3 regions of the Streptomyces sp. NPDC085927 genome follow, and region 3 is predicted to be linked to each of the others. Evidence: riboswitches for the same ligand, from Rfam matches in the RefSeq annotation. Region 3 holds a riboswitch; each other region holds the start of a gene.
What was found. A riboswitch is a leader RNA that binds a small molecule or an ion and turns the genes downstream of it on or off. The one in region 3 is predicted to bind cyclic di-AMP.
Positions count from the first base shown of each region.

Region 1: linked by a shared signal. The riboswitch ahead of ACIF80_RS11410 (transglycosylase family protein) and the one ahead of ACIF80_RS04100 (transglycosylase SLT domain-containing protein) in region 3 are both predicted to bind cyclic di-AMP.
Region 2: linked by a shared signal. The riboswitch ahead of ACIF80_RS34335 (peptidoglycan DD-metalloendopeptidase family protein) and the one ahead of ACIF80_RS04100 (transglycosylase SLT domain-containing protein) in region 3 are both predicted to bind cyclic di-AMP.

Region 1 covers NZ_JBITSN010000003.1:514,692-519,646, reverse strand. The annotation lists gene eno (phosphopyruvate hydratase) at 1-327, opposite strand, end outside; gene ACIF80_RS11410 (transglycosylase family protein) at 727-1,488, opposite strand; cyclic di-AMP (ydaO/yuaA leader) riboswitch at 1,493-1,661, opposite strand; gene ACIF80_RS11405 (transglycosylase family protein) at 1,957-2,892, opposite strand; gene ACIF80_RS11400 (cytochrome P450) at 3,286-4,578, opposite strand; gene ACIF80_RS11395 (nucleoside triphosphate pyrophosphohydrolase) at 4,751-4,955, opposite strand, start outside.
Region 2 covers NZ_JBITSN010000022.1:14,417-19,371, forward strand. The annotation lists gene ACIF80_RS34315 (aspartate aminotransferase family protein) at 1-96, shown strand, start outside; gene ACIF80_RS34320 (helix-turn-helix domain-containing protein) at 182-805, shown strand; gene ACIF80_RS34325 (DUF6126 family protein) at 802-924, shown strand; gene ACIF80_RS34330 (tyrosine-protein phosphatase) at 1,000-1,797, opposite strand; cyclic di-AMP (ydaO/yuaA leader) riboswitch at 2,319-2,481, shown strand; gene ACIF80_RS34335 (peptidoglycan DD-metalloendopeptidase family protein) at 2,486-3,451, shown strand; gene ACIF80_RS34340 (SGNH/GDSL hydrolase family protein) at 3,757-4,542, shown strand; gene ACIF80_RS34345 (MBL fold metallo-hydrolase) at 4,851-4,955, shown strand, end outside.
Region 3 covers NZ_JBITSN010000001.1:884,739-889,693, forward strand. The annotation lists gene ACIF80_RS04090 (outer membrane lipoprotein carrier protein LolA) at 1-931, opposite strand, end outside; gene ACIF80_RS04095 (polyprenyl synthetase family protein) at 1,292-2,302, opposite strand; cyclic di-AMP (ydaO/yuaA leader) riboswitch at 2,941-3,108, shown strand; gene ACIF80_RS04100 (transglycosylase SLT domain-containing protein) at 3,114-3,608, shown strand; gene ACIF80_RS04105 (HAD family hydrolase) at 3,681-4,550, opposite strand; gene ACIF80_RS04110 (GNAT family N-acetyltransferase) at 4,868-4,955, shown strand, end outside.

The sequences.
Region 1 (4,955 bases), on a different contig from region 3:
GTTGGCGCCGAGGGAGCCCTTGTTGTCGGTGGCGTCCAGGTCGAACATCGCCTGGTCGATCAGGCGCTGCTCGGTGGCGTCGTAGCCGACGAGCTCCGGACCGATCTGCTCGATGACGGCCAGGACGGCCTTCTCCACACCCTTGCCCTGGTAACGGTCGGGATCGCCGTCACGGAGTTCGATGGCCTCGAAGGCGCCGGTGGAGGCGCCGGACGGAACGGCGGCACGACCCGTGCTGCCGTCGTCGAGGCCGACCTCGACCTCGACCGTGGGGTTGCCTCGGGAGTCCAGGATTTCCCGGGCTACGACGACGTCGATGGACGGCACGAGCATCTCCTTCATGGATGTGACGTGGTTCAGCGGGGCCACGGGGCCCTGCGGACCCGAGCCTATCCGGCTCGGGGCGATCGGCCATCCGGTCGGCCGCTCCGCGGACAGAACCGAGAGTAAATTGTTTCCGAACGGAACAAAGGCGGTATCGGAAAACCGGGAGACGGGAGGCCGGCTCCGGCATCGCGCACGGACCCACTCCGGCACCGCGCACGGACCGACTCCGGCACCACGCACGGACCCACTCCGGCACCACGCACGGACCCACTCCGGTACCACGCACGGACCCACTCCGGTACCGGACACGGAAAAAGCCCCGCCCCGGCGCGTACGGGGGCACGCGCCGGGGCGGGGCAGGCACCCGTGGGGACGGGGCCCGGACTCGCGGCCGCGGCCTTACTTCAGGTGCAGCTGCTGGCCCGGGTAGATGAGGTCGGCGTCCTCGACGATGTCGTCGTTCAGCTTGAACAGCTTGTCCCAGCCGCCCTTGACGTCCTGCTCCGAGGCGATCGAGCTGAGGGTGTCGCCCTTGACGACCTTGTACTCGCCGTCGCCCTTCTCGACCTTCTCACCGGTCGGGGTGGTGACGGTCTTCTTGGCGGCCGGACGCTCGTCGGAGCGGGAGGCCTTCTGCTCGGCCGAACGCTCGGGAGCGGCCTCGGTGTTCCGCTTCGGGGACTCCTGCTGCTGGGACTCCTGCTGCTGGGACTGCTGCGAGGAGCCGCTGTCCTGGTTGCCCGAACTCTGGTTGCCCGAGCCCTCGGTGGAGCCGCCACCGGTGTGGGCGGCGTTGGACAGGCCCTTGCCGCAGACCGGCCAGGCACCCTTGCCCTGGCCCGCGAGGACCTTCTCGGCGATCTCGATCTGCTGGGCCTTGCTGGCCTGGTCGGCGGTGCCGGCGTACGCCGTGCCGCCGTAACCGGCCCAGGTGGAGGCGGAGAACTGCAGGCCGCCGTAGTAACCGTTGCCGGTGTTGATCGACCAGTTGCCGCCGGACTCGCACTGGGCGACGGTCTCCCACTCGGAGGCGGTGGCGGCGGAAGCGTTGCCGGCCGCCATCAGCGGGGCGGCGACAGCGGCACCGGTGACGCCGGCGACGGCGATGACACGGGTGGCCTTGGACGGACGACGGTGCTTGCCCTTGCCGGAAAACAGCATGGATGGATCCCCTCACCGACGCCTACGAGGTGAGCTGTCGGGTTCGGGCCGGTTGAGTTGCCCGGCCGCGTCCCTCACGGGACACGGCTTCACCCCTAGCCGCATCCGGCATCCCTCACCGGATTCGGCGCCTACCTTGGGTCCCCCGCTCCTGCCTACGGCGCATGACGCGACGACTGTTCCCGTGCTGCCACTGGCAGGATTCGGCGTGGCGGCAGCCGGGGCCCGTGATGACGAGCGGTCACGACCGTAGACACGGGCCCGGCGGATTATCAAAGAAGATCAGGCCTTCTGAGACCTATCTCTCATCATCTTTAAACCGGACATTCGCGGCAAAACGCAACGTCAATTGGCGCTGTCGACGCACTTTTTCGCACACCGGTCCGCCTGTCGCCCCGTCACCGCCCGACCCGCACCCGGCCACCGCTCGACCGGGAAGTGCCCGCGCCCCCAGCTGCCGCCCGGATGTCAGCCGTTGTCCGATTCGAACCCGAACGCGAGCGTCTGACCGGGAAGGATGAGGTTCGGGGCGGCCGCGCCCAGGACCTCGTCCCCTCCGCTGTACTGGGCGAGCCATCCGCCGCCGAGGGCAAGGGAGTCGGAGGCGACCGAGGAGTCGCTCCCGGCACCCGAGCCGGAGCTGCTGGACGGGGACGCACTGTCAAGGCCGCGCGTGAAGCCGAGACCGCCGCGTGAGGCGTGCCGGCCGGAGGATCCGGCGTCACGGTCCTCGCGCACCTCTTCCTCGGCGCTGGCGCCGCGGTGGCGGCCGCTGCCGGAGCTCTCGCCATCGGACGATTCCGAAGCATCTTCCTTTTGCCCCGACTTGTCCGAGTCGTCACCCTTGGCCGAGGCGGAGGGAGACGGGGAGGCGGAGGGGGAAGCGTCGGGGTCGACCGGTCCGCCCGCACCCTCCTCCTTCTCCTTGCCGTCCGCGGCACCCTTCGCGTCCTTCGCGTCCTTGGTGTCCTTGGTGTCCTTGGCGTCCTTCGAGGAGTCGGAGGACTGGGACGGCGACGGAGTGACGGACCTTTCGGAACCGGACTTGCCCGACGCGTCGCCCTTCGCGCCGGTACCGAGGTCGAGCGCGGGCGAGTCCTGTCCCAGGCCCCCCAGCAGCCCGCAGGCCCGCCACGCGCCGACACCCTGGTCGGCGAGGATCTTCTCGGCCACCGCTATCTGCTGGCCGCGGCTGGCCTGGTCGGCGCTGGCCGCGTAGTCGAGGCCGCCGTACTTCTCCCAGTCCGTCTGGGTCAACTGCAGGCCGCCGTAATAACCGTTGCCGGAGTTCTGGCTCCAGGAGCCACCGGACTCACACTCGGCGACCCGGTCCCAGGTCGAGCCGTCGGCCGCACTGGCCGCGCCGGCCCCGAGGAGGGGAATCGCGATGGCCGAGCCGGTCACTCCGGCCGCGACGATAAGAGCCGGAGCCTGGCGGGGGCGACGGTGACGACCGTTCCCGGAGAGCATGCGGAGACCTTTCGCAGACAACGGTTGCTCGCACGGCGATTGGAACTGTGGTATCGCAGAAGCGAGACGCCGTGCTTGATGGGTGAACGTATCCGCACTCGAACGTCTGTCACAAGTTCATGCCGCGCAGATCACATGAAGATCACAGAGTTGAGTGGGTGTCACCTTTACGCCGGCCCCACCCGAACTCGACGGACCGTGTCCACGGCGGACCTGACGGTCACTTGCGCGGAGGCAAAGGGCGGCCGGAGGACGGCCCGGAGCGGACTCGGCGACCATCCGGGTCATTTCGGAACGGGTGCCGGGCACGGTGCTCCGTAGGCGAGATCACATCGGCAGCGCGGTGAACCGCACCGGCAGTGTGCGCAGTCCGCGCATGATGAGGCCGCCGCGCCAGCGCAGTTCGGCCGGGTCCACCGCGAGTTCGAGGTCCGGCAGACGGGTCAGCAGGGTGGCGAGCGCGGTCTGGCCCTCCAGACGGGCCAGAGGAGCGCCGAGGCAGTAGTGGATGCCGTGGCCGTACCCCAGATGCTGGTTGTCGCGCCGGGCGAGGTCGAGCGTGTCGGGGTCGGCGAACCGATCCGGATCGCGGTCCGCGGCGGCCAGGACGACGAGGACCGGGTCGCCGGCCGAGATGCGCTGCCCGCCGAGGGTGAGTGCCTCGGTGGCGAACCGCCAGGTGGCCAGCTCCACGGGCCCGTCGTAGCGCAGGAGTTCCTCCACTCCGGTCTCCAGCAGCCCGCGCTCCCCTGCGGCGAGCGACGTCTGCAGGCGCTCACGCTGCTCCGGGTGGGTGAGCAGGGCGTAGGTGCCGTTGCCGATGAGGTTGACGGTGGTCTCGAAACCGGCGAACAGAAGGATGAAGGCCATGGCGGCGGCCTCGTTCTCGGTGAGGTGCTCACCGTGGTCGGAGGCACGGATCAAGCCGGAGATGAGGTCCTCGCCGGGGGCGGGTTCGGCGGGCAGGGCCTCGCGCTTGCGGTGGATCAGGTCGGCCAGGTAGCCGCGCATCTTCTTCACCGACCGGGCTACGCCGCCCCTGGGGCCTCCCTGGTGGCGGATCATCATGCCCGCCCAGTCGCGGAAGTCGTCCTGGTCCTCCCGGGGAACGCCGAGCAGGTCGCAGATGGCGTAAATGGGGAGCGGGAAGGCGAAGTCGTGGATGAGGTCGGCGGAGCCGCTGTCCGCGAACCGGTCGATGAGTCCGTCGGTGAGCTCCTGCACCCGGGGCGCGAACTCGGCGACCCGGCGCGGTGTGAACGCCTTGCTGACCAGTCTGCGCAGCCGGGTGTGGTCCGGCGGGTCGATGTTGAGCAGATGCGTCATCAGCTCGGCCTTGCGCTCACCGGGGATGCCGGTCTTCCCCTTGGCGTGGGCGGGCTCGGCGTGGTGGGCCGGGTTCTTGGAGAGGCGGGGGTCGGCGAGGGTCTGCTTGGCGTCGGCGTAACGGGTGACCAGCCAGGCCTCCACCCCGCTGGGCAGCCGCGTCCGGTGCACGGGCGCGTGCTCCCTCAGCCAGGCGTACGCGGGGTAGGGGTCGCTCGCGAACTCCCAGGTGAAGAGTTCGGGGGCGCCGTTCTCGGGCTGGGACTGAAACTGGGGCTGGGGCTGGTCGGTCACCGCTCGACCGTATCCGGCGGCGGGCGGGGAGACGCGCCCCGCTCCCCGCGACGGGCGTCCGGCGGCCCACGGGCAAGGCGCGCCCTCCTCCCCGCGGCGGGTGCCCAACAGCCCACGGGCAGGTGCGCCCCGCTTTCCACGGCAGGTGTCCGGCGGCGCGCGGCAGGGGTGCCTACTCCCCCACGCCCTCCGCGGCCCGTATCGCGTCCCGGTAGGCCCGGGCGGCCGCGCGCAGTGCCGCCTCCGGGTCGGCGCCCTCCGCCTCGGCCCGCACCGCGAGGCCGAGCAGTTCGTAGCCGATGCCCTCCGCTCGGGGCAGGGGGACGTCCAGCCCGGCCGTGCGGACGCGGGAGGCGAGTTTGGCGGCGAGGGCCAGT
Region 2 (4,955 bases), on a different contig from region 3:
GACGCCTTCACCGCGGTCATGGACGACGCCCATGACGGCGGTCTGGTGTGGGAGTTCGGCAGGACACTGGTGAAACAGGCGGTCGCCGACCGGTGAGACCATGACGGTCCGCCGGCCGGACGCGTTTTGCCTGTGAGGCAAGGAATTTGCCCCACAGGCAAAGATGCGGCTGAATGGGGCCATGAGTTCCCCCGAGGCCGAGCCGTCGGCCGGACCGGCCGCCGCGCTCCCCGCGGTCGCCCCGCAGCTGCGCGCCCTGAGGCGCCGGGCCTCCCTGACGCTGGAGGCCGCCGCCCGGGACGCGGGACTGTCGCCCGCCCATCTCTCCCGGCTGGAGACCGGGCAGCGCCAGCCCTCGCTGCCGATGCTGCTCTCCCTCGCTCGTATCTACGGTACGACGGTTTCCGAACTGCTCGGCGAGACGACCGCCGACCGCGAGCCGGTGACGCGCGCCGGCGACATGGAGCCGACCTCCGCGGGCGGCTGGACGTACTGGCAGGCCGGTTCCCCCGGGCGCGGGATGCAGGCCCTGCGGGTCCAGGTCCCGTACGGGGCCCAGGGCGACATCGTGCGGGTCCACCCGGGCGAGGAGTGGCTGTACGTCCTCAAGGGGCGGCTGCGGCTGCGCCTCGGGGACGCCCTGCACCGCCTCGCCCCGGGCGACAGCGCGCACTTCGACTCGCTGACCCCGCACCGTATCGCCGCCGAGGACCCCGACGGGGTCGAGCTGCTGTTCGTCCACACCCTGCTGCAGAGTCCCACGGCCGCCCTGTGCCTGGGCCCCACCCAAGGAGATGTGTCATGAAAGACCTGGAGGAGAAGTTTCCCCGCGCCCTGTGGGTGAGGCTGTTCGTCTACGTGGTGGTGGGGCACCTCTTCGCGGGCTTCATCTATCTGCTGTTCGAGGTGGGCGCGAAGCAGTAACTCCCGGACGGACACGGCAGGAGCCGAGCGGTCCTGTGATCCCCCGGTCGGGCAGGTGCCCGACCGGGGGATCACTCAGTCCAGCATGCGCTCGCGCAGCCGCTCCCGGTTCCCGGGGGTGAGCCCGAGCCCCTGCTCGAGGTAGGGGTCCACGCCGCCCCAGGTCTCCTCGATCGTCTCCAGCGCGGCCGACAGATACTCGGCGCGGGCGTCGAACAGCGGGTCGAGCAGCTCCATGACCTCGGGGGAGTAGGCCGAGGCGGAGGTGCCGCTGCGGCGCACCTTGTAGCGGCGGTGCGCGGCGCTGGACTTCAGGTAGTCGTCGAAGATCGCGTCCCGCTCCACGCCCAGCGCGAGCAGTGTCACCGCCACCGACAGGCCCGCGCGGTCCTTGCCCGCCGCGCAGTGCATCAGCGCGGGCACGCACTCCTCGGCGAGCGAGAGCAGCACCTGGGAGTGCTCGGCGGTGCGTTGCCTCACCGTCATGCGGTACGAGGTGATCATCCGCTCCGCCCCCTTGCCGCCGGCGAGGATCGAGCGGAGCTGGTCCAGGTCCCCGTCGCGGACCATCCTCCAGAACTCGGCGCCGTCGGCCGGGTCGCTCAGCGGCAGATTCACATTGCGCACGCCGGGCAGTTCGATGTCCCGCCCGTCCAGCTTGTGGTCGGCCGCGTTGCGGAAGTCGAAGACGGTGTGCAGTCCCAGGGAGGACAGGAAGGCGGCGTCCTCCTCCGTGGCGTGCGCGAGATGGCCACTGCGGAACAGCACCCCGTGCCGCACCCGGCGGCCGTCGACGGTCGGCAGACCGCCCACATCACGGAAATTGCGCACTCCGATGAGCTCGGGTTCGGTCGACGGGATCTGCTGCGTCACGGGGGCCCCTCTCCCACTCTGCGCCGCCGGCGCGTCGGCGCCGGCGGGTGTCACCCGACGATACGACATGCCTGGCAGGGGCAATGAGTTGGCGAGGGGGCCGTCGGAGTGGAGACGGGGCCCTCCCGGTGGAGCTCCCGGTGCGGAGTCGCCGGCGCGGACGGACCCGTGCCGGACCTGCGGCCCGGCCCGGCCGAACCATCCGAGATTCTCCCATTAGAGCGTTCTGTCCGTTTAAGGAGTTTCGCCATAACGTGCCCCGATAGGAAGGGAGATGGGAATGGGGTGGTGAGCATCGTCATAGAGGTGACGATGTGTTGTCGCCATGCTCACGTAATTCCGGTATTCAGCAAGGAGATTCGCGGGGTGTCGAAAATCCGGGGCGACTCTGGGTGACGGTTTTCAGGTCAATGGATCACGAAAACACGCCTTCGCTCGGAAGATCGCGCTTGTCCCTTTGCGTCTCGGTCGCCTACGTTCGCCATCGATCCGGACGGACGCCTAATCCTGCCGCTGTCCGGAGCCTTCACCCTCTGACCCGTATATGGCAGGAGCGGGGGACCCACAGGTACGACTGCCTGTTCCGGTCTCCGGAACGGCTTGGGGTTAAGCCGCGTTTTCGACGCGGCCGGGCATCTCCAGTCCGCACCCGACAGCTCACCTCGTAGGCGCCGGAGAGGAATTCGTCATGCCCGCAAAGGGTAAGCACCGTCGTCCCAGCGCTTTGCGTTTCACCCGCTCCATCGCCGTCGCCGGAACCGGTGGCGCCGCACTCGCCCTGCCGCTTCTCGGTGCCACCGGAGCGAACGCCGCCACTCCGCAGGCCGCCCCGGAAAAGGCCGTCCAGTCGTATGCCGTCGCCGGCAAGACGTCTGACGGCGTGAAGGCCGACGGCGACAAGAACGGCGAGACCCGCACGTACATCGTGAAGGGCGGCGACTACCTGGCGAAGATCGCCGAGTCCGAGAACGTCGACGGTGGCTGGAAGCAGCTCTACTCCGACAACCGCGAGGCCGTGGGCGGCGACCCGTCGCTCATCCACCCCGGTCTGAAGCTCTCGGTCGACGGCAAGGCCGCCGCGACCGGTGCGCCGAAGAAGTCCTCTTCTTCCGAGGCGCCCTCTTCGGCCGCTCCGTCGGCTCCGTCCTCCAAGGCGAAGCCGTCGACGGCCGGCGAGGCCTCCGAGCGGTCCGCGCCGAAGTCCTCCTCCGGCTCGGCCACCGCGAACCAGGCCGCGGCCACCTCCGGTTACAGCTCGCCGGTGCCCGGCGGCGGCCTCGGCACCGCCTACAAGGTGGCCGGCAGCATGTGGTCCAGCGGCTACCACACCGGTGTCGACTTCGCCGTTCCGACCGGCACCTCCCTGAAGGCCGTGGGCGCGGGCACCGTCGTCTCCGCCGGCTGGGCCGGCTCGTACGGCAACCAGGTCGTCATCAAGCTGGACGACGGCCACTACGCCCAGTACGCCCACCTCTCCTCGCTGTCCGTCTCGGCCGGCCAGACCGTGAGCGGCGGCCAGCAGGTCGGCCTCTCGGGCTCCACCGGCAACTCGACCGGTCCGCACCTGCACTTCGAGATCCGCACCACGCCGAACTACGGCTCGGACCTGGACCCGGTCTCCTACCTCCGCGGCAAGGGCGTCTCCATCGGCTGACCCCCGAGGCAACCCGCCTGACACGCCGCCGAAGGCCGGACCCCGATCCCCGGGTCCGGCCTTCGGTGCGTCCGGTGTGCCGGGTGTGCCCACAGAAAGGGAGTACGGGGAGTACCGGGAGTGTTCCGTGCGTCACGTTGCCCGCCGGTCAACGTCCCCGCCCGGAGGGCTATTCCAAATGTGCCGGCGCTTTACGAGTGGCTTATCTCACCGTCCGTCAATGCCTTCCTACGGTCGCGTAGGTCACATTCGAAGGTGAATCATGTCCGGTTGTGGCAGACGATTCGAAGAATGACAGCAAGGCAGTGATCGGGTCGTACGTGGCGGTGGGGGACAGCTTCACCGAGGGCGTCGGCGACCCCGGCCCCAACGGGGCATTCGTCGGCTGGGCCGACCGATTCGCGGTACTTCTCGCCGACCGGCGTCCCGAAGGCGACTTCCGGTACGCGAATCTCGCGGTGCGCGGAAAACTGCTCGACCAGGTCGTGTCCGACCAGCTTCCGCGGGCCGTCGAACTGGCCCCCGCACTGGTCTCTTTCTGTGCGGGCGGCAACGACATCCTGCGCCCCGGCAGCGACCCGGACGAGGTGGCCGAGCGTTTCGAGCGGGCGATCGCCGCGCTCGCGGCGGTCTCCGGCACGGTTCTGGTGACGACCGGGTTCGACACCCGTGGCGTGCCCGTGCTCAGGCATCTGCGCGGCAAGATCGCCACCTACAACGGGCATGTGCGGGCCGTCGCCGACCGGTACGGCTGCCCGGTGCTCGACCTCTGGTCCCTCAGGAGCATCCAGGACCGCAGGGCCTGGGACACCGACCGGCTGCACCTGTCGCCCGAGGGGCACACGCGCGTGGCGCTCCGCGCGGGACAGACCCTCGGCCTGGACGTCCCGGCCGACCCGGAGCAGACCTGGCCCCCGCTGCCGCCCCGCGGCAGCCTCGACGTCCGGCGGGACAATGTCCAATGGGCGCGCGAGTACCTGGTGCCGTGGATAGGGCGCAGGCTGCGGGGAGAGTCGTCGGGGGACCACGTGACGGCGAAGGGCGCGCTGTCCCCGCACGACATCAAGGAGCGCATCGCCTCGGTGGCATGACGAGGGGCGGGAGGGCGCGAGGCGGGGGGAGCGGGTGCGGGCGCGGCCCGCGCCGGGGGCGTCCGCGTTCCCGGTTCGGCGGGCCCGCCCGGACAGTTCCTCCCGCTCCGGCTCCCGCTCCCGGGCCGGCGGGATCCGGACAGCGGAGCCCGCCCGCGTGGGCGAAGGCGGTGACCGCCGGCTGTTCCTTCGCCGAGAAGTGAGGGAGCACGTGCACGGCTCCGGGACGCTTTCCGGCCAGTGAGGCGTACCGGCGCCGGACCGGCCGCACATAATGGAATGTCTGACCGACTCCACCTGGAGGCAATGTGGCCGGTACCCGTTCCCAGAGCTCCGGGCTCCGTGCGCTACGGCCCGCGGCCTTCGGCGCGGAGCCCACCGGTGAGCGCATGGCGCGTATCCGCAGGTCCCCG
Region 3 (4,955 bases):
GCTCCCTGCCCTTCTCACCGCTGCCCTTCTCACCGCTGTCCAGCTCGCCCTCCTCGGTCACCTTGGCGCCCTTGGGCGGGGTGAAGTCGAAGGTCGACGCGGCCGGCCGGTCGAAGCTGACCTTGGTGAAGCCGACGTCCACGACGGCGGCACCGCCGCTCGCCGGGGTCAGCGTGAACTTCAGCGGCGTACCGGTCTTGTGGTCCACCGCGATGCTGATGGCGCCGACCGTGGAGCCGGACTGCTTGGGCTTGACGACCAGCTTGTACGCATCCCGGCCGGCCACCTGCGCGGTGCCGTCGACGGTGACGGAGGTGGTGTCGTCGACCGACTTCAGCGCCTCCTCGGCGAAGTCCTGGGGCGTGGCCGGGGGCTGGTGCTCCCTGTCCTCGTCCCCGGCGGACTCCTCGGTGGTGCTGTGGAAGACCTCGTTGGACTCGCTGTCGTAGCCCCAGACGTCCTTGCCGTTGTGGATCAGGCTGTACTCGGAGGCGTTCCCGAGCAGCGACACCTTCTGCCGGTCGGGGCCGTCGGCCGCGATGCGCAGGGTGTGCGTGCCGGAGGCCAGCTCGGTGAGCTTGGCCGTCGGGTCGGCGGAGGAACCGCCGTCCTCACCCTGGCCCATGGCGCCGGAGGTCAGGCTGCTCTCCAGGCCGCCGAGGTCCGGCAGCCCGAGGTCAGTGGTGATCTTCACGGTGCCGGAGAGCTGCTCGACATCCGACTGGGCGATCTTCTCGATCAGCTGCGCGGCGGTGATCTTCGGCAGGTCCGGGTCGCCGGAGTCGGCGAGCGCGGGGACGAGCCCGATGGTCGCGGCCGCCACTCCCATCACCGTGACCGGGACGACGTACCGCGCGGCCCTGCTCCGGCGTGCGCTCGGCTCGCCGGTCTCACGAGCAGTCGTCGTGTCGTCGGATTCGTACGGTGCCATGTGTGCCCTACCTCCGTGGTCGGCGGCGGCCTGCGTCTCGTGTCGCTCGCACCAGTCACACCCTGAGCCGCCATTCTCACCCGAATCGGTGAGGAGTGGTGATGTCCGTCGTGTTCCATCTGACCAAACCCGGCGGGCAGATGCGTCAGACCCCGGACGCAACTCCGTGTACTGCTGCGGTATGACACGGGGCGATGTTCTGTCCCCCGACCAGTAGGGGTCGGAGGAACTGCCGTAAGGGCCGGCGACGACCGGAGCGGGGCAGTGCGGACCGCTGCGGGCCGGTGTGGGGCACTCTGCGAGCCGGTGCGGGCCGCACCGGGGCCGGAACCGAAGCGGCGGACAGGGACGGCAGGCGGGTCAGCCGGCCCGGTGCACCACCGCGTCGCACAGCTCGACCAGGGCCGTCTTCGACTCGCACTCCGGCAACGGAGCCAGTGCCGAGCGCGCCTCCTGCGCATAGCGCACGGTGTCCCGGCGGGCCTGCTCCAGCGCGGGGTGGGCGCGCAGCAGCCGCAGTGCTTCGGCGTGCCGGGCGTCGTCGCTGAGGTCGGAGCCGAGCAGCTCGCACAGGGCGATGTCCTCGGCCAGCCCCAGCCGGGCCGCCCGCTCGCGCAGCCGCAGCACGGGCAGCGTCGGGATGCCCTCACGCAGGTCGGTGCCCGGGGTCTTGCCGGACTCGTGGGAGTCGGAGGCGATGTCCAGGACGTCGTCGGCGAGCTGGAAGGCCACCCCGAGCCGCTCGCCGTACTGGGTCAGCACGTCCACGACCGTGTCGTCCGCACCGGACATCATGGCGCCGAAGCGGCAGGAGACGGCGACCAGCGAACCGGTCTTGCCGCCGAGGACGTCCAGGTAGTGATCGACCGGGTCCCGGCCGTCCTGCGGCCCCGCGGTCTCCAGGATCTGGCCGGTGACCAGCCGCTCGAACGCCTCGGCCTGCACCCGTACGGCCTCCGGTCCGAGGTCGGCCAGGATGTGTGAAGCGCGCGCGAACAGGAAGTCGCCGGTGAGGACCGCGACGGAGTTGCCCCAGCGGGTGTTGGCACTGGGCACCCCGCGCCGTACGGCGGCGTCGTCCATCACGTCGTCGTGGTACAGCGTGGCCAGGTGGGTCAGCTCCACGACCACGGCGGACGGCACGATGCCGGGAGCGTAGGGGTCGCCGAACTGGGCGGCGAGCATCACGAGCAGTGGCCGGAACCGCTTGCCACCGGCCCGCACCAGGTGCTGGGCGGCCTCGGTGATGAAGGGGACCTCACTCTTCGTGGCCTCGAGCAGCCCTTCCTCGACAGCCGTCATACCGGCCTGGACATCGGCCTCCAGAGCCTGGTCCCGCACGCTCAGCCCGAACGGCCCGACGACGGTCACGAGGGGTCTCCTGTCTGCTGGTGTCCACTGGCGCTTAGACGTCTTGCACAGTTTGTCGATAGGTCGCTGACATCACTCGAGTCAGCGTATCCGGTCATGTTTCGATCACCGCCAGCACCCACATTCCCCGGACTCACCTGCACACGCGTACACGGCGTCTCACGGCACCCTCCGATATCGGATCACCATCAGACCTTTTCTGATCAGTTGGTAACAAAGGATATTCCTCGCCTTTCGGGCATGACGATCCGCCCCGGGGTTCACCCTCGGGACGCACCCTCAGGGCGCCTCCGAAGCACGATCCGGCACGCGATCCGGCACGCAGACCATCCTGCCCGCCCGGGCGCGCGATTTGTCGTAATTACCAAGTAAATCCCTTTTGGTGGCACATGTGAACGCGCGGTGCGGCCAGTGAAGTGAGTCACGCACCCCCCGGCGCGCCCACCCCTCACGCCCACCGGCGATTTCCCTTGCCCCGAAAGCGAGTTGACCCTTGGCGTCCGCAAAGGGGCAAGTGCCGCAAACGCCTCGATGCAAGATCAAACAGCATGATCCGTGACGGTCGCACTTGTTCCCGACAAGTGCACTCGCATACGTTCCCGGCCTGTCGGGCGGACGCCGAATCCTGCCACCGCCCGCGCCACCCATCGATGAACTCACGCACGGCAGGAGCGGGGGACCCAGGTAAGCCGCCGGACCGGTTCGCACCCGGAACGGCTCGGGGTGAAGCCATGCCCGCAGGGGCACGGCCGGGCACTCTCCCGCCCGAACCCGACAGCTCACCTCGCAGGCGTAGGAGAGGAACACAGACATGACCGCATCCGGTTCGCCCCGCCGCTTCGGCCGCTCCCGCCTCGTCCGCTCCTTCGCCGTGGCCGGCGTCGCGGCGGTCGCCCTCCCGCTGTTCGGCGCCACCGCCGCCTCCGCCGCGCCCGCCACACCCGCCGCTGCCGCGACGTCCGCCGCCGGCACCGTGACCGCGTACCCGGACAACCTCGACGGCTGGATCCGCGAGTCGCTGTCCGTCATGGCGCAGCACGGCATCCCCGGCAGCTACGACTCCATCCACCGCAACATCCTGCGCGAGTCGTCCGGCAACCCGCAGGCCGTCAACCTGTGGGACTCCAACGCCATGGCCGGCACCCCGTCGAAGGGCCTGCTGCAGGTCATCGACCCGACCTTCCGGGCGTACCACGTGCCCGGCACGGCCTTCGACCCGTTCGACCCGGTCGCGAACATCACGGCGGCCTGCAACTACGCGGCGGACCGCTACGGCTCCATCGACAACGTCTTCGGCGCCTACTGAGACGCCCGGGCCCCTCGGGACACCGGGACACCGGAACGCCGGCGGCACCGGCCACACCGGCGGTACCGGGGCCTACCGGGGCACCCTCCCGGACCTGGGGCGGGGCAGTACGTGTTGGGGCACGTACGACTCCGCTCCGCCGAACAACCGCTCGAGGACGACGGCCACCCCGTCGTCCTCGTTCGACGTGGTGACCTCGTCGGCCACCGCCTTGAGCTCGGGGTGGGCGTTGGCCATGGCGACCCCGTGGGCCGCCCAGTCGAACATCGGGATGTCATTGGGCATGTCGCCGAAGGCGACGGTCCGCCCGGGCTCCAGCCCCAGGTGCTCGGCGGCCAGCGCGAGACCGGTCGCCTTGGTCACACCGCACGGCTGGAGCTCCACGGTGCCCGGACCCGACATGGTGACCGTGGCCAGCGAGCCGACCGCCGAACGGGCCGTCGCCGCCAACTCGTCGTCGGTCAGGTGGGGATGGCGCAGCAGTACCTTGCTGATCGGCCGGGCCCACAGGTCGTCCCGCCGTTCGACCCGCACGGCGGGCAGCGTCGGGTGCGGCATCAGATAGCCCGGCTCGATCAGGGTGAGTCCGTCCACCCCGTCCTGGTCGACCGCGGCGTACAGCTCCCCGACCTCGGCCTCGATCTTGCCGAGCGCGGCCTCCGCCAGTTCCCGGTCCAGGGTGACCGACCACAGCAGCCGGTCCGTGCCGGCCTCGTACACCTGCGCGCCCTGTCCGCACACCGCGAGCCCGGTGGCCCCCAGATCGTTCAGGAGCGGCCGCACCCTGGGCGCCGGGCGCCCCGTCACCACGAGGTGCCGGGCACCGGCCCGCGCCGCCAGCGCCAGCGCGGCGAGGGAGCGGTCGGAGAGGGTGTCGTCGCCGCGCAGCAGCGTCCCGTCCAGGTCGGTGGCGATGAGCGAGCAATCGGTGGGTGCGGCCATGATCAGAGAATACGGATACCGGGTCCGCCCGACTCACCACGCCCGGCCCCGCCCCACCCGCCCGACCCCGCCCCACCCGTCCCGCCCCGCCCGTCTCACTGCGTCCGTCTCGCCCCGTCCCACCCAGCCCGGCTCTCCCCGCCTCGCCCGCTCCGCCTCGCCGGTTCCGCCTGGCCCGCTCCGCCCGAGGTGCCGCGCCCGGGGCACCATCCGCGGCCTCTGCACCACTTGGCAACAACATGCTCCGCTACCTACCGCCCTCGTGCTCTTGGGCGGTACCTTCCAAGTGTCCAGGGGGGACTTGATCGGGGGGTCAGGTGAGCAGTGGACGCACGCGTGTGCTGAGGCTCGAGGAGCTCGGCGAGGGGGAACGGGAACGGTGGCGTGAGCTGCGTGCCGCGACGG